Regions from separate parts of the Pseudoalteromonas sp. MMG006 genome, predicted to be linked through region 2. Evidence: predicted binding sites of a transcription regulator. Region 2 holds the regulator's gene; the other holds the start of a gene.
The links. The regulator NrdR, encoded in region 2, represses ribonucleotide reductase genes. The targets are predictions, from matches to a motif close to AAACACNANATNTNGTGTTT.
Positions count from the first base shown of each region.

Region 1: the regulator NrdR is predicted to act here: its motif matches at 4,912-4,931, upstream of nrdA (class 1a ribonucleoside-diphosphate reductase subunit alpha).

Region 1 covers NZ_JAGJEJ010000005.1:60,986-73,477, reverse strand. The annotation lists gene J8L73_RS07210 (DUF1287 domain-containing protein) at 384-974, shown strand; gene yfaE (class I ribonucleotide reductase maintenance protein YfaE) at 1,041-1,313, opposite strand; gene nrdB (class Ia ribonucleoside-diphosphate reductase subunit beta) at 1,313-2,443, opposite strand; gene nrdA (class 1a ribonucleoside-diphosphate reductase subunit alpha) at 2,510-4,792, opposite strand; gene J8L73_RS07190 (HAD-IA family hydrolase) at 5,857-6,537, opposite strand; gene ubiG (bifunctional 2-polyprenyl-6-hydroxyphenol methylase/3-demethylubiquinol 3-O-methyltransferase UbiG) at 6,537-7,247, opposite strand; gene gyrA (DNA topoisomerase (ATP-hydrolyzing) subunit A) at 7,426-10,125, shown strand; gene serC (3-phosphoserine/phosphohydroxythreonine transaminase) at 10,240-11,322, shown strand; gene aroA (3-phosphoshikimate 1-carboxyvinyltransferase) at 11,322-12,492, shown strand, end outside.
Region 2 covers NZ_JAGJEJ010000026.1:15,147-27,638, reverse strand. The annotation lists gene thrA (bifunctional aspartate kinase/homoserine dehydrogenase I) at 1-1,457, shown strand, start outside; gene thrB (homoserine kinase) at 1,467-2,402, shown strand; gene thrC (threonine synthase) at 2,414-3,697, shown strand; gene glyA (serine hydroxymethyltransferase) at 3,967-5,223, shown strand; gene nrdR (transcriptional regulator NrdR) at 5,636-6,085, shown strand; gene ribD (bifunctional diaminohydroxyphosphoribosylaminopyrimidine deaminase/5-amino-6-(5-phosphoribosylamino)uracil reductase RibD) at 6,088-7,215, shown strand; gene J8L73_RS17640 (riboflavin synthase) at 7,242-7,895, shown strand; gene ribBA (bifunctional 3,4-dihydroxy-2-butanone-4-phosphate synthase/GTP cyclohydrolase II) at 7,925-9,037, shown strand; gene ribE (6,7-dimethyl-8-ribityllumazine synthase) at 9,139-9,603, shown strand; gene nusB (transcription antitermination factor NusB) at 9,619-10,029, shown strand; gene thiL (thiamine-phosphate kinase) at 10,126-11,100, shown strand; gene J8L73_RS17615 (phosphatidylglycerophosphatase A) at 11,097-11,582, shown strand; gene J8L73_RS17610 (ligand-binding sensor domain-containing diguanylate cyclase) at 11,620-12,492, shown strand, end outside.

The DNA of each region.
Region 1 (12,492 bases), on a different contig from region 2:
AAAAACACATATTTCGTTGTTGTAGACCAAATGCCAAAGCCAAACTTTGCGGGTCTACTAGAAATGGGCCTAGGTGATTTTGTCGATATGGACGCGGCGGGTATAACGTAAAAAAATATTTATTACATACTTCCCCACGTCGCTACTAATTTAAGGGTTCATTTTCATGAACTTGTTCAGGTTGCGCAGTGGCTTGAGCTAGACGCTGACGCATTTATGCTTCGTTACATTAGTGAAATTCAACGTGTGGGATATCACCTTGCTCCGCTCGAAAAGATGGCATATGTGCTTGACGAGCAATGTGCTAGTCGTGGTAAAAAATAGATGTGCCAAAATATGTAGCTCATACTCTGTAATTAGCGCTGAAATTTAAAGGAATTTATATGAACAAAACGTTAGGATGCTTTTTAACTTTAATGTGTATTAATGCACAAGCTGTAACGTTTGAGAAAAGTATAGTATCAGCCTTACTCGAGCGAACTAAACACAATATTACCTACGACGGGGCTTATCACTCAATTGAATACCCAGGTGGTGATGTGCCTGAAAATATTGGAGTATGTACCGACGTTATAATCAGAAGTTACAGAAAATTAGGTATAGATTTACAAAAACGTGTACACGAAGATATGTTGCAAAATTTTGCATTGTATCCTTCTAAACGTATATGGGGTTTAACTAAGCCGGATAAAAATATAGACCACCGAAGAGTACCTAATTTACAAACTTATTTTAAAAGACATGGGCATATTTTGAGTATGTCTGCTAACCCAGCAGATTATGAAGCTGGTGATTTAGTTACGTGGATGTTACCGGGCAATTTACCGCATATTGGTATGGTGATTGATGAGCACTCAAAAAAGACAGGTAATCCGTCTATAGTTCACAATATTGGTCGAGGGCCCCAAAAAAGCGATATGCTTTTTAATTATAAAATTACAGGGCATTATCGATTTGTACCAGAAGGGTTTTAGCCAAGGCATTAATATTTAACCTACACTCTGTACTATAAATTTCCTCAAGTATTAATTTAAAAACGCTTATTTTAAATTAATACTTATATTACCATTGGGTTTACAACAGCACAGCAGGATTTCGCCTTCGCGTACAAAGGCTAAAGGCTCTTCGTTGTATTCAACATTACCTGTGAGTAAGGTCGCTCTACACGCTCCACAATAGCCTTCGCGACATTGATATGCTACGTCTATTTTTTGTGATTCTAAGCAATGTAAAACAGAAGGGCAGCCAGTGCTAAACTCAATACACTGGCTGTTATCTGCAAGCGTTATACTTGCAGTGGGTTTGTCGTTCATTATAAATCAAAGTCACCAAATTCTGAAGCATCAACCTGAGAGTCAATTTGACCAACAAGGTATGAACTAATTTCAGCTTCTTGTGGAGCTACTTGCACGTTGTCTGATACAAGCCATGAGTTGATCCATGGAATCGGGTTACTGTTGTTTTCAAATTGTGCAGGTAGGCCAATTGCAGTCATACGTGCATTAGTAATGTATTCAACATACTGACATAAAATATGTTTATTTAAGCCAATCATAGAGCCATCTTTGAATAAGTACTCGGCCCACTCTTTTTCTTGCTCAGCGGCTTCTACAAACATTTTAATGGCTTCATCGCGGCACTGCGCAGCAACAATCGCCATTTCAGGGTCATCTTTGCCATCTTGCATAATGTTTAAAATATGCTGAGTACCCGAAAGGTGAAGGGCTTCATCACGTGCGATTAGCTTAATGATTTTAGCATTACCTTCCATTAATTCACGCTCAGCAAACGCAAACGAACATGCAAAGCTTACGTAAAAACGAATTGCTTCAAGAATGTTTACCGACATCATAGCAAGGTAAAGTTTCTTTTTAAGTTCGAATAAATTAACAATAACAGTTTTACCGTTAATCTCGTGTTTGCCTTCACCGTATAAGTTATAAAGCGATACAGAATTGATTAAATCATCGTAGTACGTTGTTACGGCATCAGCACGTTCGCTAATTTTGTCGTTGCTTACAATGTCATCAAAAATAAGCTCTGGTGATTGCGTTACGTTACGAATGATATGCGTGTATGAACGGCTGTGAATAGTCTCACTAAATGCCCATGTTTCTATCCACGTTTCTAGCTCTGGAATAGATACAATAGGAAGTAGGGCAACGTTAGGCGAGCGCCCTTGAACACTATCAAGCAGTGTTTGATATTTTAAGTTACTTAAAAAAATGTGCTTTTCGTGATCTGGTAATGCTTGAAAGTCTAAACGGTCTTTACTGACATCTACTTCCTCAGGACGCCAGAAGAAAGACAGTTGCTTTTCAATCAGCTTTTCGAAAATAGGGTATTTTTGTTGATCGTAGCGCGATACGTTTACAGTTTGGCCAAAAAACATCGGCTCTTGCATTTGGTTATTATGATTACGGCTAAAAGTAGTATAAGACATGTTTATCACTCAAAAAACTATCAGAACAAAGCGGGCTATGCGCCCGCTTAAAATTAAAATCAGTAACTATATTTTACACGCGCCGCCTGCACAATCGTCATCTTCGACTTCTGGAGTGTCGTCTTGAGAATCAGATGCACCATCGCGGGTGTTATGGTAGTACAAGGTTTTAACACCTAATTTGTAGGCGCCTAGTAAGTCTTTTAACAAGACTTTCATAGGTACTTTACCGCCTTCGAATTTATTTGGATCATAATTAGTATTGGCCGAGATAGTTTGGTCAATAAATTTTTGCATTATGCCTACAAGTTGTAAGTAACCATCGTTTGATGGAATATCCCACAGTAGCTCATAGTTATCTTTCAAACGTTCGTACTCAGGCACAACTTGTTTTAAAATACCGTCTTTACTCGCTTTAACACTAATGTGACCACGTGGTGGCTCAATACCGTTAGTTGCGTTAGAAATTTGCGACGATGTTTCTGATGGCATTAACGCACTTAGTGTTGAGTTACGCATACCGTGCTCTTGAATGCTCGCACGAAGTGAATCCCAATCAAGGTGAAGAGGTTCATCACAAATTTTGTCTAGGTCACGTTTATACGTATCTGTTGGCATAATACCTTGAGAGTACGTTGTTTCGTTAAACTTAGGACACGCACCACGCTCTTTAGCAAGTTCATTCGACGCTTTCATTAAGTAGTATTGAATCGCTTCAAATGTTTTGTGAGTCAGTGCGTTTGCGCTGCCATCTGAGTAACGCTTACCGTTTTTAGCTAAGTAGTATGCGTAGTTGATTACGCCTATTCCCAGCGTACGACGACCCATAGTGGCATTACGTGCAGCCGGTACTGGGTAGTCTTGGAAATCAAGTAGGTTATCAAGTGCGCGAACTGCAAGCTCAGCGAGTTCTTCAAGCTCATCAAGTGACTCAATAGCACCTAAGTTGAATGCTGATAACGTACAAAGTGCAATTTCGCCTTCTTCGTCGTTCACGTTATTTAATGGCTTAGTTGGCAATGCAATTTCTAAACATAAGTTAGATTGGCGAATTGGCGCCACTTTAGAAATAAACGGGCTGTGTGTATTACAGTGATCCACATTTTGTAAGTAAATACGACCTGTGCTTGCACGCTCTTGAGCAAACATTGAGAAAAGCTCAATCGCTTTAATACGCTTTTTACGAATAGACTCGTCTTGTTCGTATTTAATGTATAACGCGTCAAACTCGTCTTGGTCTTCAAAGAATGCGTCGTAAAGGCCTGGCACGTCTGATGGGCTAAATAACGTAATGTAGTCGTCTTTAATTAAACGAGAATACATTAATTTATTAAATTGTACGCCGTAATCTAAGTGACGAACACGGTTGTCATCTACACCACGGTTATTTTTAAGTACGAGTAGGTTTTCTACTTCTAAGTGCCAAAGCGGGTAGAATAGGGTAGCTGCGCCACCGCGTACACCACCTTGCGAACAGCTTTTAACTGCTGTTTGAAAGTGCTTGTAAAATGGAATACAACCGGTGTGGTATGCTTCGCCGTTACGAATATGGCTACCTAAAGCACGAATACGACCAGCGTTAATACCGATACCCGCACGTTGAGAAACGTATTTTACAATAGCTGACGACGTGGCATTGATTGAATCAAGGCTGTCGCCACATTCAATAAGTACACACGAGCTAAATTGACGAGTAGGCGTACGTACACCCGACATAATAGGCGTAGGCAAAGATATTTTGAACATTGATACTGCATCGTAAAAACGTTTGATGTAATCAGTACGTGTTTCACGTGGGTAGTCAGAGAACAAGCTCGCGGCTACTAAAATATATAAAAACTGTGCACTTTCGTAAATTTCACCCGATACACGGTTTTGAACTAAATATTTACCTTCAAGCTGCTTTACTGCTGCGTAGCTAAAGTTAAGATCGCGAGAATGATCTAGGTATGCATCTAGCTCGTCAAGCTCCTGCTCTGTGTAATCTACAAGCAAATGAGCGTCGTAGCGTTTGTCTTCAACCATTTTTGTTACATGGTCAAATAAACGTGGTGGCTCAAATTGGCCATAGGCTTTTTTACGTAAATGGAATACAGCTAAACGTGCGGCTAAATACTGGTAATCAGGCGATTCTTTAGAAATCTGATCTGCAGCAGCTTTAATAATGGTTTCGTGAATGTCTTTAGTACGAATACCGTCATAAAACTGAATGTGTGATTTTAATTCAACTTGCGAAACCGATACGTTATTTAAACCTTCGGCGGCCCATTCAATAACGCGATGGATCTTATCCAGATCAAGAGGCTCTTTACGCCCGTCACGCTTGCTTACAGATAACTGTTGGTTCATTTGCCTGTATTCCTTGGGGATTATGTATTTTGACCAATGCTTTATACCTCGCGATAGCAAGGTACATACTCGTTTATTATAAGTTTCACCGTATTGGCGAATTTAATTGAATAACATTTGGCCACAATATCTGGTGTTGTTCAATTTAGAGATCACAAGATAGTGTGGTCTGAGTTGTTTTGCAAGGGACATAATTGCCCCTGTTTGTGGATAACTTTGGGATAACGTAATTGTGTTAGTAGACACTCACCTTCGAACAATCATTTAAGTTGAAATATGTAAAAATCAACTAATGATCTGCTAAATTTACGCATTTTGAAAATAAATTTCGACTGGTTTTTTTATCATCAAGCTTTGTGTAAAAACTAACACAATCACAATATATAGTGTTTATTAATTAACATAGCACTATATATGGTTTCAGTGCACTATCTAAGTGAATTGTTTAGTGTTCATGGTAGAACGCTTTTATAAATAAAAAGCATAATTAGAGGTAAGATATAGAAATGGGCTAAAAGATAGCCCATTTAAATTTATACAAAGAGCATGCTGCTCAGTGTAATAATTTTAAAAATACCTATTATTACACTTTCTGATATTTCTATAGATAAACTGAACTTCAACTTTAGTTATCCTAAATCTGAGTTAACCACTTGCTGAGAATATAAGAATAAGTTACGCTCAAATTCCACACTTAGGCGCTTTCCTAAAATTTTAGCAAGTGTCTTTGCTAACATCATATTCAAACCTTGGGTATGATGTTAGCCCCTCCACCTAGTTGAAATATCAATTCCATCAAAGTGTTAATAAAACTTTAATGTGGTCTGAGTTGATTTGCAAGGGACATAATTTCCCCTATTTGTGGATAACTTTGGGATAACGCATTTATGTTAGTAGACGCTCACACTTAAACGAGCATTTAACTAAAGGCGTTTAAAAAGTAAACTAATGATCTGCTAAATTTACGCATTTTGAAAATAAATTTTGACTGGTTTTTTTATCATCAAGCTTTGTGTGAAAACTAACACAATCACAATATATAGTGTTTATTAATTAACATAGCACTATATATGGTTAAATCCGTCAATCGGGCTTTGCCAGTTAAAGTTGGCATTCCAGCTAACAGCTTCGTCAATGCTAGGTACATAGCCCCAAAGTGCAGTGGCGGTATGCATACCTGCAGCTTTGCCTGCTTGAATGTCACGCTGTGCATCGCCAATGTACAAGCAGCGTTTAGGGTCTACCCCCATCAGCTTTGCACTATGTATAAGTGGTAAAGGCGAGGGTTTAGCCTCAGCTAAAGTATCGCCACTGATCACAACACTTGCATCTTTTAAAGCGGGAATAGCAGCCACTAAAGGATCAGTTAAAAAGCCGGGTTTGTTAGTCATGATCCCCCATTTGATCTTTTTATGCGAAAGCGCAATAAGTAGTGGTTCTACACCAGGAAAACAAACGGTTTGATTTGCTATGTTTGCAGCATACTCATCAACAAGCTGCTTTATAAGTGTGCTTTGTGCTTGCTCAGGCCATAACGTTTTAAAACCAGCTTCTAGTAACGCACCAGCACCGTTAGAGGCAGCAGGGCGATATACATCGCTGGTTACTTCATCTACGCCTTGCGAGCGAAGTACAGCATTTAAAGCTGCGCCTAAATCATCTGCGGTATCAAGAAGGGTTCCGTCTAAGTCAAATAAAAACGCATCGTAATTTACAAGTGAAGTATGGATTTGAGAGCCAGCCATTAAGCTAACTTCTCAAAATGAAGGATGTAATTAACGCTTACATCTGTATTTAGTGTGTATTGCTTTGAAAACGGATTATACGTTAATCCAGCACTTGCACGTACTTTTAATCCAGCTTGCTCTGCCCATGCGATTAATTGCGCAGGCTTAATAAACTTTTTATGATCGTGCGTACCTTCAGGAACCATTTTAAGCAGCTTTTCTGCGCCAACAATGGCATACAAGTACGATTTTGGGGTTTTATTAAGAGTAGAGAAAAAAACGTCCGCACCTGGTTTTGCAAGCTTTGCTACTGCATGAATGATAGAAGCAGGGTCGGGAACATGCTCTAACATTTCCATACACGTTATTACATCGAAACGCTCAGGATACTGTGAAGCAAATTCTTCTGCAGGTACTTTTATATAATCTACATTTACACCTGTTTCTAAGCTGTGCAACTTAGCAACGGTTAAGGGCTCTTGCCCCATATCGATGCCCGTTACGTGTGCACCCATACGTGCCATACTTTCACTGAGTATGCCGCCACCGCAACCTACATCAAGGCTTTCTTTGTCAAATAGGCCCTGTGTTTTGTTAGCTATAAAGTCTAATCGTAATGGGTTAATTTCGTGAAGAGGTTTAAACTCTCCGTCTTGGTCCCACCAACGCTCTGCGATGGCTTCAAATTTTGCTATTTCTGCGTTATCTACATTTTGATGTTCGGTCATAAAATACTTCCTCGTCAATCTGAGGCCATTATATAGGGCTAAATTGATAAATCGCAAAGTTTTGCGCCTGTAAATCTAAATTAATTGTGATAGCATGGTCACTTAGAAATAATAACAAACACTCTTAGCGCCTAATACCGGGTTGCAAAGAGCTGATACTGAAGGAATGTGATATCAAATGACTGATCTCGCCAATGAAATTCTGCCAGTCAATATTGAAGACGAGTTAAAAAATTCCTACTTAGATTATGCGATGAGTGTAATTGTAGGACGTGCACTACCAGACGTACGTGATGGTTTAAAACCAGTTCACCGCCGCGTTTTGTTTGCAATGAACGAGCTTAGTAATGATTGGAACAAGCCTTACAAAAAATCGGCCCGTGTGGTCGGTGATGTAATCGGTAAATACCACCCACACGGCGACAGTGCAGTTTATGACACAATAGTTCGTATGGCACAGCCATTCTCTTTGCGTTATATGCTTGTAGATGGCCAAGGTAACTTTGGTTCGGTTGATGGTGATTCAGCAGCGGCAATGCGTTATACAGAAGTTCGTATGGCTAAAATGTCGCATGAGTTATTGGCCGATCTTGAAAAAGAAACGGTTGATTTCGTACCTAACTACGATGGCACAGAGCAAATTCCTGACGTTTTACCAACGAAAATCCCTAATTTATTAGTGAATGGTTCATCAGGTATTGCGGTAGGCATGGCAACAAACATCCCTCCACATAACTTAACTGAAGTGGTTAATGGTTGTTTAGCACTTATTCAAAATCCTGATTTAACTATTCATGAGTTAATGGACTATATCCCAGGCCCAGATTTCCCAACGGCTGCAATTATCAACGGTAAAAAAGGCATTGAACAAGCCTATTTAACAGGCCGTGGTAAAGTGTACATGCGTGCACGTGCCGACATCGAAACCGATGAAAAAACGGGTCGCGAAACAATCATCGTTCACGAAATTCCTTATCAGGTGAATAAAGCACGCTTAATTGAAAAAATAGCTGAGCTTGTCAAAGATAAGAAAATTGAAGGCATTAGCGCATTACGTGATGAATCTGATAAAGACGGTATGCGTATCGTTATAGAGATCAAACGTGGTGATGTAGGCGAAGTTATATTAAACAACTTATATTCGCAAACTCAGTTACAAACTGTGTTTGGTATGAATATGGTTGCGTTAATTAATAATCAACCTAAGTGTTTTAACTTAAAAGAAATGCTTGAAGAGTTTATTATTCACCGCCGTGAAGTAGTAACTCGCCGTACAGTATTTGATTTACGAAAAGCCCGCGACCGAGCTCACACGCTTGAAGGCTTAGCAATTGCACTTGCTAATATTGACCCAATAATCGAACTTATTCGTAAATCTCCAACACCTGCTGAAGCTAAAGTTGCTTTAACAGCGCGTCCGTGGGAATTAGGTAATGTACAAGCGATGCTTGAAAAAGCCGGCGAAGACAATGTAGCTCGTCCTGATTGGTTAGCTGCGGAGTTAGGTATTCGTGATGGTCAGTACTATATTTCTGAGCAACAAGCACAAGCGATTCTTGATTTACGCTTACACAAGTTAACAGGTCTTGAACATGAGAAGATCTTAACTGAATATCAAGCGCTTTTAGATTTAATCGCTGAACTATTATACATTTTGGCTACACCTGAGCGTTTAATGGAAGTTATTCGTGATGAGCTAGTTGAAATAAAAGAGCAATATGGTGATGAGCGTCGTACTGAAATTAACGCTGCTGCACACGATATTAGCTTAGAAGATTTAATTACTGAAGAAAACGTTGTTGTTACGCTTTCTCACGAAGGTTACGTTAAGTATCAGGCATTGTCTGATTACGAAGCGCAACGTCGTGGTGGTAAAGGTAAATCTGCAACGAAGATGAAAGATGAAGATTTCATTGAGCGTCTATTAGTGGCAAACACGCACGATACAATATTGTGTTTCTCAACTGCGGGCCGTCTATACTGGCTTAAAGTTTACCAGTTACCACTTGCAAGTCGTTCTGCGCGTGGCAAGCCAATTGTTAACTTATTGCCACTTGAAGATGATGAGCGTATCACTGCTATCTTACCTGTACGCGAGTACGAAGAAGATAAATACATCTTTATGGCTACAGCATTTGGTACAGTGAAGAAAACACCACTAACAGCATACAGTCGTCAACGTGCGAGTGGTATTATTGCTGTTAACCTAAATGAAGGCGATAGCCTAATTGGTGTTGATATTACCGATGGTAGCAACGAAATTATGTTGTTTACTGATGCAGGTAAAGTTGTACGCTTTAAAGAAGCTGAAGAATCAGCGGTAGTTGATGAAGACGGTAACCCGGTTCTAGATGAAGAGGGTAACCCAGAAATTCGTTTCAAAGGTGTACGTCCTATGGGTCGTACTGCTACAGGTGTTCGTGGTATTAAAATGGCCGATGATCAACGTGTAGTATCTTTAATTGTGCCAAAAACGGATGGTGCAATTTTAACGGTAACTGAAAACGGTTACGGTAAACGTACTCAACTTGAAGATTACCCATCTAAGAGCCGTGCAACACAAGGTGTTGTATCTATTAAGGTGAGTGAGCGTAACGGTGCTGTTGTAGGTGCTGTACAAGTTGACGACAACGATGAAATAATGATTATTTCTAATCGTGGTACCTTAGTACGTACTCGCGTTAATGAAGTTTCTACGGTTGGCCGTAACACCCAAGGTGTTATTTTGATCAGAACTATTGACGAAGAGCAAGTAGTTGGTTTACAACGTATCGAAGAGATTGAAGTTACAGAAAGTGACTTAATTGATATTGAAGACGTTGAAACAGTTGATACAGTTATAGACGAAGCCGTGGATGACAATCCTCCTTCTGAATAATTGAAATTGAAAAAGCGGCTAAGGCCGCTTTTTTTAATGTTGTTGAAAAAAATTAATAGAGCATCAATTTTTATTCATGCTCAGTAGTTAAATTACTGGAATGAGGCAAAGGTAATGAGTAAATACAATTTTTGTGCGGGGCCAGCTATGCTTCCGCAAGCGGTTATGCAAAAAGCACAAAAAGAATTCTTAGATTGGCAAGATTTAGGTGTGTCTGTGATGGAAATAAGCCATCGCAGTAAAGACTTTTTAGCACTCACAGCTAAATGCGAAGCCAGCCTTCGTCGATTAATGAACATTAGCGATGAGTTTGAAGTGCTATTTATGCACGGTGGTGGTCGCGGTCAATTTAGTGCCGTCCCTTTAAACTTGCACCAAGAAGGTAAAGCTGCGGTTTACTGCGAAAATGGTGTGTGGTCTAAAAGTGCAACGGATGAAGCTAATAAGTTTACTAAAGCAACCTCTATTGATGTACGTAATGATGCTAATGGCGAGTTTTCAATCAAACAGGTAGCTGACTGGGTTCTACCTGCTGATGCATCGTACATTCACTACTGTCCTAATGAAACGGTAGATGGACTAGAAATTTTTGAAGTACCAACACACCCAACGGCGCCAATTGTCGCAGATATGTCATCGACTATTTTATCACGCGAGATCGACGTTAATAAATTTGATTTAATCTATGCTGGTGCACAAAAAAATATTGGTCCATCGGGTATTTCAATCGTTATTGTTCGTAAAACATTACTCGATCGTGAAGGTTTAGCAAAGCCAGGGATTTTAGATTACGCCCTTGAAGCAAAACAGGGCAGCATGTTTAACACACCACCTACTTTTGCATGGTATTTAGCTGCTGAAGTATTTGAATGGCTTGAAAGTAATGGCGGCGTTAAAGCAATGGAAGCGCAAAATATTGCAAAAGCGCAGTTACTTTATGACTTTATTGATGAATCGTCTTTTTATACCAATAAAGTAGCTAAGCATTGTCGTTCACGAATGAATGTTCCATTTTGGCTTAACGATGAAAGCTTAAATGAAAAATTTGTGTCGCAATCTAAAGATGCAGGTTTGTTAGCACTTGAGGGCCACAGAATTGTGGGCGGTATGCGTGCAAGTATTTATAACGCAATGCCGCTTGAAGGTGTTCAGGCGCTTGTGGATTTTATGGCTAGCTTTGCAAAGGAGAATAGCTAATGAAGCAACTTCGCTTAGAGCCTATTGCTCGTGTAAATGGAACAGTCACTTTACCTGGGTCAAAAAGCTTATCAAACCGTATTTTATTATTAGCAGCACTTGCTAATGGCACAACCGTTGTAGAGAACTTACTCGATAGTGATGATATTCGTCATATGTTGGGTGCTTTAAAGCTTTTAGGTGTAGATGTAACACTTAACGAAGAGCGCACCGTAGCGACTGTAACTGGTGTGGGTGGTGTTTTCAAAACACCTAGCGAGCCTTTATTTTTAGGTAATGCGGGGACTGCATATCGCCCTTTAACAGCAGTGCTTGCTGCTGTTAGTGGCGAATATGAGTTAATAGGTGAGCCACGCATGGAAGAGCGCCCAATAGGGCACTTAGTTGATGCACTGCAAGCACTAGGCGGTGACATTTCTTACACTAAACATAAAGATTACCCACCACTTAAAATAGTCGGTGGGCAGATAAATGGCGGTGAAGTTGAAATTGATGGCAGTATTTCAAGTCAATTTTTAACTGCATTATTAATGGCTGCTCCTTTATTTAGTGGTGATACACAGATAACAATAAAAGGTACTTTAGTCTCTAAGCCTTATATTGATATTACTTTAGGTGTTATGGCCCGCTTTGGAATTAATGTTCAGCACAGTGATTATACAACTTTTAAAGTAAAAGGTGGTCAGCAGTACCAATCACCTGAACGTATAATGGTTGAAGGTGATGCATCGTCGGCGTCTTATTTTGTTGCAGCAGCAGCCATTGCTGGTGGCGAGATTGAAATTAAAGGTGTTGGCGCTAAATCGGTGCAAGGTGATATTGGTTTTGCAAAAGTAATGGAGCAAGTAGGTGCTAAAATAGATTGGTATGATGAGCATCTAGTGGTTCGCAAAGGTGACTTAAAAGGCGTGGATATTGACGCTAATGCTATCCCTGATGCTGCAATGACACTTGCAACCGTTGCACTTTTTGCCAAAGGCCCAACCGCTATTCGCAATATATATAATTGGCGCGTAAAAGAAACAGATCGTTTATATGCAATGGCTACCGAGCTTCGTAAAGTCGGTGCGTATGTAGTAGAAGGCGAAGATTTTATAGAAATCACACCACCAGAAACATTTAATGATGTAGCTATTGATACTTATGACGATCACCGTATTGCTATGTGTT
Region 2 (12,492 bases):
TGGCATCTAAAGTGTTTAACGCACTGGCTCACGACAACGTATCAATTGTTTTAATTACGCAATCTTCATGTGAATTTAGCATTAGCTTTTGTGTTCACGAAACTGATTTAGCGTTGGCACTTGATGCGCTACAAACAGCATTTGAACTTGAGTTACAAGCAGGGCTTATTGAGCCAGTACAGGTACAGCGTAACTTAGCTATAGTTACGCTTGTGGGCGATAACATGCGTGCACACCGTGGCTTAGCTGCTAAGTTTTTTGCCTCGCTTTCACAAGCGCAGGTAAACATTGTTGCCATTGCACAAGATTCTACCGAGAGTGCTATTTCAGCGGTTATTGATGGTGAGCTATGCAACGATGCAGTGAAAATATGTCATGAGAACTTTTTCACGCATGTACCTTCAATTGATGTGTTTTTATTAGGTTGCGGCTTAGTAGGGCAAGAGCTTATTTCTCAGTTAGAGCGCCAACAAGCCTGGCTTGAAAAGCGTAATATTAAGTTAAACCTTTATGGTGTAGCTAATTCTCGTCAATTACATTTAGATAGTGAAGGCATAGCGTTTGCTGATTGGCAGCAAAAGCTAGCAGCATCTGAACAAGCGTTTGATTTAAATTTAGTAGAGCAATTTGTTAAACAAAACCATTTAGTTAATCCTGTTTTAGTTGATTGTACGTCGTCTGATGCACTTGCTGCACAATACGTCGACTTTTTAAATGCGGGCTTCCATGTAGTTGCGGCTAATAAAAAAGCAACAACTAGCTCGTACACGTACTACCAAGATTTAGTTGCAGCAACACAAAAAAATAACCGCAAATTTTTATACGAGACTAACGTGGGTGCAGGTCTACCAGTAATCGATAACTTACAATCGTTATTTGGTGCAGGTGATGAGCTGCTTGAGTTTAGTGGTATTTTATCTGGCTCGCTTTCATACATGTTTGGTGCACTGCAAGATGGTTTATCACTTTCTGAGGCAACAATTAAAGCTAAAGAAAGTGGGTTTACAGAACCAGATCCTCGTGATGATTTATCTGGTACCGATGTAGCTCGTAAATTATTGATCATAGCTCGCGAAGCAGGCATGAAACTAGAGCTTAGTGACATAGAAGTTGAATCGGTATTGCCACAAGGGTTCGCACAGGGTGACAGTGTTGACGAATTTATGGCAAAACTACCAACTTTAGATGCGCCGTTTAATGACCGTATTCAAAGTGCTGCCGCAGAAGGAAAAGTGCTTCGTTATGTAGGCACAATTAAGGAAGGCCACTGTAAAGTGGGTATCGAAGCGGTTGATTCATCACACGCATTAAATGTAATTCGTGATGGTGAAAACGCCTTAGCAATTTTAAGCCAGTATTACCAACCACGTCCGTTTGTGATTCGTGGATACGGCGCAGGCTCTGAGGTAACAGCCGCAGGTGTATTTGCAGATATCTTAAAAACGTTATCTCGCTAGGAGTTTATTATGATTGAAGTATATGCTCCGGCATCGATAGGTAACTTTGCTGTAGGCTTTGATGCGTTAGGCGCAGCCCTTGCGCCAATTGATGGCAGCTTATTAGGTGATGTAGCGGTTGTAAGTGCTGCACCAAGTGACGAGTTTGTTTGCTCTGGCGAATATGCGCATAAGTTACCAAGTGATCCTAACGAAAACTTAGCGTATCAGTGTTTAGTACATTTTAGAGCACATGTAGCGCCAGATATGCCAAGCGTAAAATTAGAGCTTAAAAAGAACCTACCCATCGGCTCAGGGCTAGGCTCTAGCGCGTGTTCGGTAGTAGCAACGTTTGCCGCATTAGATAAATTTGCACACACTAATTTAAGCCAAGTTGAGCTCATTGAGCTAATGGCTGATTTTGAAGCAATAGTAAGTGGCGGCCGTCATTACGATAACATTACGCCATGTTATTTAGGTGGGCTGCAGCTTACAGGCGATTTAATCCCTGATAAATCAATTGCGTTACCCGTTGATGAAAACTGGTACTACGTTGCAGCGTTTCCTGGCTTTTCGCTTAATACCGCAAAAGCGCGCTCGGTATTACCAAAAGAGCTAAGCATGCATGCAGGCGTTGAGTTTGCACAGCGTTTATCTGCTTTTAGTAGTTTGTTATTAACGAATCGTTTTGATGATGCACTTAGCATTATGCAAGACGATATAGCTGAGCCATATCGTGCGCCACTAATAACAGGGTTCAGCGAAGCTAAAGCAAGTTTGCCAGCGCTAGGTGCAGAAATTGTGAGTATTTCAGGTGCAGGCCCTACGTTATTTACAGTGTGTAAAACATTCGAAGCAGCTGAAAAATGCGCGCAGTGGCTAGCGCAAAATTATATAAATGAGCAGGGATTCTGCCACATTTGTAAATTAGATAACGACGGCACGCGTCAATTAAACGTTTTATAGGATAGGCAGTTATGCAATTACATAATTTAAAAGATGGTTCTCAAAAAGTGTCGTTTGTTGAAGCGGTAAAAACAGGTTTAGGACGTAATCAAGGTGTGTTTTTTCCTGAATCTCTTGCTCCTATAGCTGATATAGACGCCTTACTTGATATGGACTTTGTTACTCGTAGTGGCAAAATTTTATCGCACCTGATTGGTGACGAGCTACCAAGTGATACAGTTGCTCAAATGGTTAAAAATGCATTTAACTTTCCAGTTAAGCTGGTAGAAGTTGAAGAAAATACATACTGCTTAGAGTTGTTTCATGGTCCTACGCTTGCGTTTAAAGACTTTGGCGGACGCTTCATGGCTGAGTGTTTAGCGCAGTTTAATCAAGGTGAAAAAGTTACCATTTTGACTGCAACATCAGGGGATACAGGCGCTGCTGTAGCGCATGCTTTCTATAATAAGCCAAATATAGATGTGGTAATTTTATACCCTAAAGGTAAAATTTCACTTGCTCAGCAAAAGCTTTTTACAACGCTTGGTAACAATATTCACTGTTACGCAGTAGAAGGTAGCTTTGATGACTGCCAAGAACTCGTTAAAAAATCATTTTTAGATGATGAAGTTAAATCAACACTTGGCCTTAATTCAGCTAACTCAATCAACATTAGCCGCCTAGTGGCGCAAGTGTGTTATTACTTTGAAGCCATTGCTCAATTACCTAAAGAAAAACGTGCAACAGCGCATATTTCAGTACCTAGTGGTAACTTTGGGAATGTATGTGCCGCTATGATTGGTGCAGTAATTGGTTTGCCAGTAGGTAAATTAAGCGCCACCACCAATCAGAACGACACGGTTCCACGTTTTATGCTTGATAAAAATTGGGCGCCAAATGCAACGCTTGAATCGCTTTCAAATGCGATGGATGTAAGTAAGCCTAACAACTGGCCGCGCGTGCAAACAATGTTAGATAATAACTGGTTTAGCTACGATAACTTTTATTCAAGCAGCGTAAATGAGCAAGATACGCAAACAGTGATGAAAAATATTCAACAAACAGGCTACATTGCAGAGCCGCATACAGCGATTGCTTATCAAGGTCTTGTTGAAAATAGAGCGCCTGGTGCTGCGGGGATATTTTTAGCAACTGCTCATCCTGCTAAATTTAAAGAAAGCGTAGAAGAGATTTTAAATATCGAACTTGATATGCCAAAGCCGCTTAGTGATGCACTTGCTAAACCTTGCTTAGCAAGCGATATTAATGCAGATTACGACACGTTACGTACAGAAATACTGGCTAAGTTAGGTTAACTTGATGACCTATATTAAAGCGGCTGAGGCCGCTTTTTTTGTTTTTAAATATGGTTAATAGCGTTGCTATCATTAACTAATTAAATGTGAAAAATAAAAGTCATTTAATTTATTAATGTATTTATAAAAAAATATCATCTTAAAAACCCTGTGAAATAGTTTCAATCCTTGTTTAAATATCCTCAACTTAAGAGCGTAGGCAAAGAGTCGTTTAAAGCGTACAATAAAGCCTCTAAAAAACACCATACACGTTGCCCTAGGAGACCCCAATGTTAGAACGTAGCATGAATATTTCGGATTTTGATCCAGAGTTATTTGACGCGATAAACAAAGAAACTGCTCGCCAAGAAGAGCACATTGAATTAATCGCTTCAGAAAACTACTGTAGCCCACGAGTACTAGAAGCACAGGGTTCACAGCTTACAAACAAATACGCTGAAGGTTACCCAGGCAAACGTTACTATGGCGGTTGTGAGCACGTTGATGTTGTTGAACAACTAGCAATTGACCGTGCTAATGAATTATTTGGTTCTGATTATGCAAACGTGCAGCCACATGCTGGTTCTCAAGCAAATGCAGCTGTTTTCTTAGCATTATTAGAAGCTGGCGATACAGTACTTGGTATGAGCTTAGCTCATGGTGGTCACCTAACGCACGGCTCTCATGTAAGCTTCTCTGGTAAGCTTTACAATGCAATCCAATACGGACTAGATGAAGCAACAGGTGAAATTGACTACGCACAAGTTGAAGCGCTGGCTCTTGAGCACAAACCAAAAATGATTATTGGTGGTTTTTCTGCGTACTCAGGTATTGTAGATTGGGCTAAATTCCGTGAAATTGCAGATAAAGTGGGCGCTTACTTATTTGTTGATATGGCTCACGTGGCAGGCTTAATTGCGGCGGGTGTTTACCCAAGCCCAGTACCTCATGCACACGTTGTAACGACGACAACACATAAAACACTTGCAGGCCCGCGTGGCGGTTTAATTATTTCTGCATGTGGCGACGAAGCAATTTACAAAAAGCTTAATAGCGCTGTATTCCCAGGTGGCCAAGGTGGTCCTTTATGTCACATTATTGCTGCAAAAGCAGTGGCATTTAAAGAAGCATTACAACCAGAGTTTAAAACATACCAAGCTCAAGTAGTTAAAAATGCACAAGCTATGGTTGCTGTAATGCAAGAACGCGGTTACAAAATCGTATCTGACAAAACAGAAAACCACTTATTCTTGCTTGATTTAATCGATAAAGATATCACTGGTAAAGATGCCGATGCAGCGCTTGGTAATGCGAACATTACTGTTAACAAAAACTCTGTACCAAACGATCCTCGCTCACCATTTGTTACCTCTGGTTTGCGTATTGGCTCACCTGCAATTACTCGTCGTGGCTTTAAAGAAGCTGAGTCTAAAGAACTTGCTGGCTGGATTTGTGATGTATTAGACAACATTAACGATGAGTCTGTACAAGCGCAAGTTAAAGAAAAAGTAAAAGCAATTTGTGCAAAATTACCTGTATACGCTTAATTGCATAAGCAGCAGTAATTTAGAGCACAACAAGGGGCCTGTTTACCTTTCGAGGTTTAATTTGCAGTAGTATGTTTGGTTTTTAGGCAAGGCAGAGTCTATGTAGTGTGGTTACTCCACACAAATAGGCGATAACGCAGCATAAATGCCAAACATGCACTGCCCTCGGGTTCGTCCTAGGGGCGATTTACTCTTTGTTGCCTACATGGATGTAGGTAAGGGGCGTGAGCAGGACGCGGAAGCTTTGCTCGGTTTTTACTTAGCCCACTAGGTTACAAACCTCGCGCCGCGATCAAATCACCCCTAGATAGAACAAATTTAATCCTGAAAGGCCAACAGGCCCTATTTTTTTGCTAAGATAAAAGGCCGCTATATAGCGGCTTTTTTTGTTTTAAAACGGAAGTACCGAGTTATGCATTGCCCATTTTGTACCGCAAAAGATACTAAAGTTATTGATTCTCGCCTAGTCGGTGGAGGCCACCAAGTTCGCCGTCGTCGTGAGTGCAACGATTGCCACGAGCGCTTTACTACATTTGAAGGGGCAGAGCTCGTTATGCCTCGAGTTATTAAGCAAGATGGCAGCCGAGAACCATTTAATGAAGATAAGCTACTAAATGGCCTCAATCGTGCCCTTGAGAAGCGCCCCGTAAGTACAGAGCAAGTAGATGAAGTGGTTAATATTATTAAATCTCAATTGCGTGCTACTGGTGAGCGCGAAATCTCAAGCCACTTGGTGGGGGAGTGCATTATGGAAGCGCTTAAAAAGCTTGATAAAGTAGCGTATGTCAGATTTGCTTCTGTGTATCGCTCGTTTGAAGATATACGCGAGTTTGGTGAAGAAATTGCTCGTTTAGGGGAGTAATAATGCAAAGCCAAATAACGTTCACCGAGCAAGACGAAATGTACATGGCACGCGCCATAGAGCTTGCTAAAAAAGGTCGGTTTACAACAACACCAAATCCAAATGTAGGGTGCGTTTTAGTTAAAAACAACCAAATAATTGGTGAAGGTTTTCATCAGCTTGCAGGGCAGGGACACGCTGAGGTTAATGCGCTTGCCGTGGCTGGTGAGAAGGCAAAAGGTGCCACTGCTTATGTCACGCTTGAACCGTGCAGCCATTACGGACGCACTCCCCCGTGCGCTGAAGGGTTAAAAGCTGCAGGTGTAGTAAAAGTTATAGCTGCAATGGTTGATACCAACCCGCAAGTTGCTGGCAAAGGGCTTAAAATACTCAGCGATGCCGGTGTTAAAGTAGCTTATGGTTTGCTAGAGCAACAAGCTCGTGCACTTAATTTAGGCTTTTTTAAGCGGATGGAGCAAGGCTTACCGTATGTAACATGTAAAATGGCCGCAAGTGTTGATGGCAAAACCGCGCTAAAAAATGGTCAAAGTAAGTGGATCACAGGACCAGCCGCTCGCCAAGACGTACAATTACAGCGTGCACAAAGTTGCGCGATTTTAACTGGTGCCGATACGGTAATGGTTGATGATGCAAAACTCAATGTACGTCAAAACGAATTACCACAATCTTTACCTACAGATTTACCGCTTCGTCAACCTGTGCGTGTTATAATTGACTCGCAAAATAGGTTAACACCTGAACTTGCCTTATTTAGTATTGAAAATGACGTAATAATTTTTACAACCAAGGTTGATAAATCAAAGCAGTGGCCGCATTTTGTAAGGCATATAGAAGTAAGTGAGATTAACGCAAAGGTTAATTTAACTGAGGTTTTACAGCAGTTAGCTCAATTACAGCTTAATAATGTATGGCTAGAAGCAGGTGCTACACTTGCTGGTAAAATGTCTGAACTTAATTTAGTTGATGAATTTGTATTTTATTTAGCACCAAAATTAATGGGCAATGATGCAAAAAGTTTAGTGAATTTTCCTGAGTTGACGAGTATGCAAAATACGGTTGATTTAATATTTAATGAGTGTGTACGTATTGGCGACGATTTACGTATAACCGCAGTAAAAAAAACTCATTAAATCCACTTAATAAAAAGAGTAGCGCTATGTTTACTGGAATAATTGAAGCCACAGGCAAAATTGCTTTACTACAAAAAAAACAAGGCGATTTAGCTATTCGCATCCAAAGTGCAGATCTTGATATGAAAGATGTAAAGCTTGGCGATAGCATTGCAACCAATGGTGTATGTTTAACTGTTGTTGATAAACACATAGATGGTTTTAGCGCTGACTTATCTAACGAAACAATTAGTCTTACAGGCTTTGCTAATTATGCTTTAGGGCAAACTGTAAATCTTGAAAAAGCGATGCAGCCAGTATCTCGCTTAGGTGGTCATTTAGTGTCAGGACACGTAGATGGCATAGCAACAATTACTGCTATTACGCCTAATGCCCGCGCAACAGAATACTGGTTGAGCACCGATAAAGCTTTAATGAAATACATTCCTTATAAAGGGTCTGTATGTATTGATGGCATAAGCCTGACAGTAAATGCTGTCGAAGGTAATAGATTTAAACTAACAATAGTACCGCATACTAGCGAGCAAACGACCATTGCTGATTTTAAAGTAGGTACACAGGTTAATTTAGAAGTCGACCAAATTGCACGTTATTTAGAGCGCCTAATTAAAGGCGCGGAGCAACCTACAGGCTCAGATATTTCAATGAGCTTACTAGCCAAAGCTGGTTTTATTAAATAACGATACTGACAACATACATGAGCAAATTTATGAATTTACACAGCGCACAAGAAATCATCGACGATATTAAAGCCGGTAAAATGGTTATTTTAATGGATGACGAAGACAGAGAAAACGAAGGCGATTTAATAATAGCTGCCGAGCATATTAGTGCAGAAGCAATTAACTTTATGGCCACTCATGGCCGTGGTTTAATTTGTTTAACCATGACGCAAGAGCGTTGCGAGCAACTTGATTTACCATTAATGGTTAAAAACAATGGCGCAGCGTTTTCTACTAACTTCACTATGTCGATTGAAGCATCTAAAGGTGTAACAACGGGTATATCTGCAGCAGATAGAGCGCGTACAGTGCAAGCGGCTATTGCAAAGGGTGCTGTACCAAGCGATATAGTACAGCCAGGACATATTTTTCCAATTATGGCACAGCCGGGTGGTGTTTTAACGCGTGCAGGCCATACCGAAGCAGGCTGTGATTTAGCACGTTTAGCTGGGCTTGAAGCATCATCAGTTATTGTTGAAATACTCAATGCTGATGGGACTATGGCTCGCCGCCCAGATTTAGAAATATTTGCTAAAGAGCATGGTATTAAAATTGGCACTATTGCTGATTTAATCGAATACCGTAACTTAAACGAAACCACCATTGAACAAGTTGCTAAGTGTAAACTGCCAACTGAGCACGGTGAGTTTGATTTAGTAACATACAAAGACACCATCGACGGACAATTACATTACGTATTGTTAAAAGGCGAGATTAAAGAGCAGGAGCCAACGCTTGTACGCGTGCATTTACAAAGTACCTTTAACGATATTTTACTCTCTGATAGAAGTGCGGATCGTAGTTGGGGTCTTTCTGACGCGATGGCTTACATAGCTAAAAATGACGGTGCTTTGGTTATTTTAGGTAAGCAAGAAAGCACTGAAGAGCTTGAGGCAACAGTAAAAGCATTTGCCGCAGCTGATGCCGGTGAAAATGTAACACCTCGTAAATTTAAAGGTACATCGCGTACTGTTGGTGTTGGCTCGCAGATACTGGCTGACCTAGGTATTAAACAAATGCGCCTAATGAGCCGCCCTAAAAAGTATCATGCACTTTCGGGCTTTCATTTAGAAGTGGTTGATTACGTTGAGCCGCAATAAGCGGTTTGCTTTAAACTAGTCTATTTTTTTATTTTTATGGTATGATGCGCAGCAATTTTTGCGCAATCGCAACCGCTTGAACATATTTTTAGGGTTATCAAATGAAAATTATTGAAGGTAATAAGTACGCTCCAGGCAAAAAATTCGCTATCGTTATATCACGTTTTAACGACTTTATTGGTAGCAGCCTACTTGAAGGTGCTGTTGATGAGCTAAAACGTACCGGCGGCGTATCTGATGACGACATTACAGTTGTTTATGTTCCTGGTGCAGTTGAACTACCTTTAGCGGCAAAGCGCATTGCAGCAAAAAAAGAGTATGATGCAATCATCGCATTAGGCGTAGTGATCAGAGGTGGTACACCACACTTTGACCTCGTTGCTGGCGAATCAAACAAAGGCCTTGCGAACGTATCGCTTGAGTATGATATCCCGGTTGCATTTGGCGTATTAACTACAGAAAGCATTGAACAAGCAATTGAACGCGCTGGTACCAAAATGGGTAACAAAGGCGGCGAAGCGGCATTAGGCGCGCTTGAAATGGTTAATGTGTTAGATAAAATTTAAGTTTAAGGAATTTTTGTGAAACCAGCAGCAAGACGTAAAGCACGTATCTTAGCACTTCAGGCCGTTTATTCTTGGCAATTAAGTGGCAATTTAATTGCCGATATCGAACAACAAATGTTGATCGAAAACGACGTGACTAAAATTGATGTTGAATACTTTAAAGATTTAGCTACCGGCGTTGCTGTTAACTACAAGCAATTAGACGAAGCTGTATCTCCACATTTAACACGTCCGTTTGATGATTTAGATATGGTTGAGCGTGCAATTTTACGTTTAAGCGCGTATGAGCTTAAATTCCGTGAAGATGTACCTTACAAAGTAGCAATCAATGAAGGCATTGAACTTGCGAAAATATTTGGCGCAGAAGATAGCCATAAATTTGTAAACGGTGTACTTGATAAAGCTGTTAAGCATTTACGCAAGTAATACTAACGTATTTAAAGCGCGCTATTATAATGAGTAGTGCTTTGAACGTTAGTACACGTTAAAAAGGAGAGCCGGCATAGGTCGGCTTTTTTGTGTATGAAGGAATTTGAATTAATAAACCGCTACTTTAAAGGTCGCGGTATCACCCGTCGTGACGTAAATCTTGGTATTGGCGACGATTGCGCTTTAGTAACTGTGCCACAAAACTGCCAACTAGCCGTTACAACCGACACCCTTGTTGCTGGTGTACACTTTTTTGATGATATTTCCCCTCGCGCATTAGGTCACAGAGCACTTGCTGTAAATTTAAGTGATTTAGCGGCTATGGGCGCTGAGCCTACATGGGTGTCAGTTGGGTTAACGTTACCAAGCATTGACCAACAGTGGATTGAAGAATTTACAGAAGGCATGCACGAAATAGCTGAGTACTTTAACGTACAAATTATAGGGGGCGATACTACACAAGGACCGCTTACTATTACTATTTGTGCAAAAGGCACGGTACCCGAAGGCACAGCACTTCGACGTAGCGGCGCAAACGTAGGCGATTGGATTTATGTTACTGGTCCATTAGGTGATGCGGGGCTTGCAATTGAATCTCGCAAGCAAGGCATAAGTATTGAGCCAGAGCATTTAAAGTACTTGAATAAACGCTTTGATTTTCCAACTCCTCGCGTTGCTGCTGGGCAAGTATTGCGTGGTCTTGCCTCATCAGCGATTGATGTGTCTGATGGGTTGTTAGCCGACTTAAGCCATATTCTTGATATGTCTCAAGTTAATGCGTCCGTTAATGTCGAGAGTATTCCAACGTCAGATGCAATGCAGGCGAGCCTTGAATTTAAAGATCAATTACCGTTTATTCTTAATTACGGTGATGATTACGAACTCTTGTTTACAGTACCCGACAGTAATAAAAGTATGCTAGAAATAAAGCTACGCCAATATGGTGTAGATGCGACATGCATCGGGCAAATTAAAAGTGGCGATGGCCAAATAGAACTTTTACACGACGGCGAAAAGTTTGATTTTGAACAACAAGGCTTTGAGCACTTTACCAAGGAGCCGGTTTGACTTCTAAAACCAAATTTAATCTAAAACGCCCACATCAATTATTTGGCTTGGGTTTTGGTACTGGTCTTGCGCCAGTTGCACCAGGTACTTTTGGTACCTTTGCTGCTTTACCATTTATTTTTATGACCATGTATTACCCATTGTGGCTTCAAATTGTGTTTGCAGTTGTGATAAGTGTATTTGGTGTTTGGGCCTGTGGAAAAACCGCTGATGATTTAGGTGTACACGATCACCCGGCAATTGTATGGGATGAAGTGGCAGGCTATTACATTACGATGATTGGAGCTGCATTAAGCTGGCAAACTCTATTAGTTGGTTTTTTATTGTTTCGTTTTTTTGATATAGCCAAACCCGGGCCAATCCGTATGCTAGACAAACGCGTTCATGGTGGTGTTGGTATTATGGCTGATGATATATTAGCGGGTATATTTTCGCTTGTATGTTTGCAAGCATTAATAAAAGCAGGTTTACTACCCTTTTAATTTTTATCTTCAATTTGTTTAACTAGGTGGCAGCAATATGATGCGATTTTTACTGGTTTGTGTACTGATGTTGTGCGCGATGCCAAGTTGGGCCTCAATTACTGATTATGTAGTTAAGCAATGGAATATAAAAGATGGATTGCCCTCGCAATCGCTAAAAAGTGTAGTGCAAGATCAGCAAGGCTATATGTGGCTGGGCACTCAGTTTGGCTTAAGTCGATTTGACGGCACTACATTTACAAACTACAACACGCAAAATAGTCCTTTTTTACCTAGCAATGGTATTAATAAACTCTTAGTTGATGCTAATGGGCTGTTGTGGATTGGAACTAAAAGTGGTTTGGTGGTCATTAACCCAGCCACTTTTGCAGCGCAAGAATTTAATATTAAAGGCCCTGTAAGAGACATACTTGAAGACTCCAAAGGCAGTATTTGGATTGCTGCTAATGGCTTATATTATGTTGATAGAGGTCAGGTAGATTTACGCACTCAAATGAATGGGCCTTTGCCTATTGTTAACGCCACTGTAATTACTCAGATAGTTGGCTCTGTAAGTCAAATGGCGCTCTCCCCAGAGGGAATATGGCTAGTTAATGATCGTCATTTATTACGTCTTACTAAGAGCTCCTCTGATTTTTCTAAACTACGCTTAGAGCTTACCGCAAAAATATCGCTACCAGAGCGATTAGCACAAACGATTGTTCACGACCTGTCTTTTTTAAATGGAAACCTATATTTAGCGTCTGAACTCGGTGCTTACTTTTTAGATTTAGATGACGAGCTACGATCATTTCCACTGCCTAATACGAATAACTCTGCCGTTTATAAATTTATGAGCGATACTGATGGTGGCTTGTGGATTTCGACCTATGGGCGATTACTGTTTAGAGATAAAACAGGTGAGTGGCAA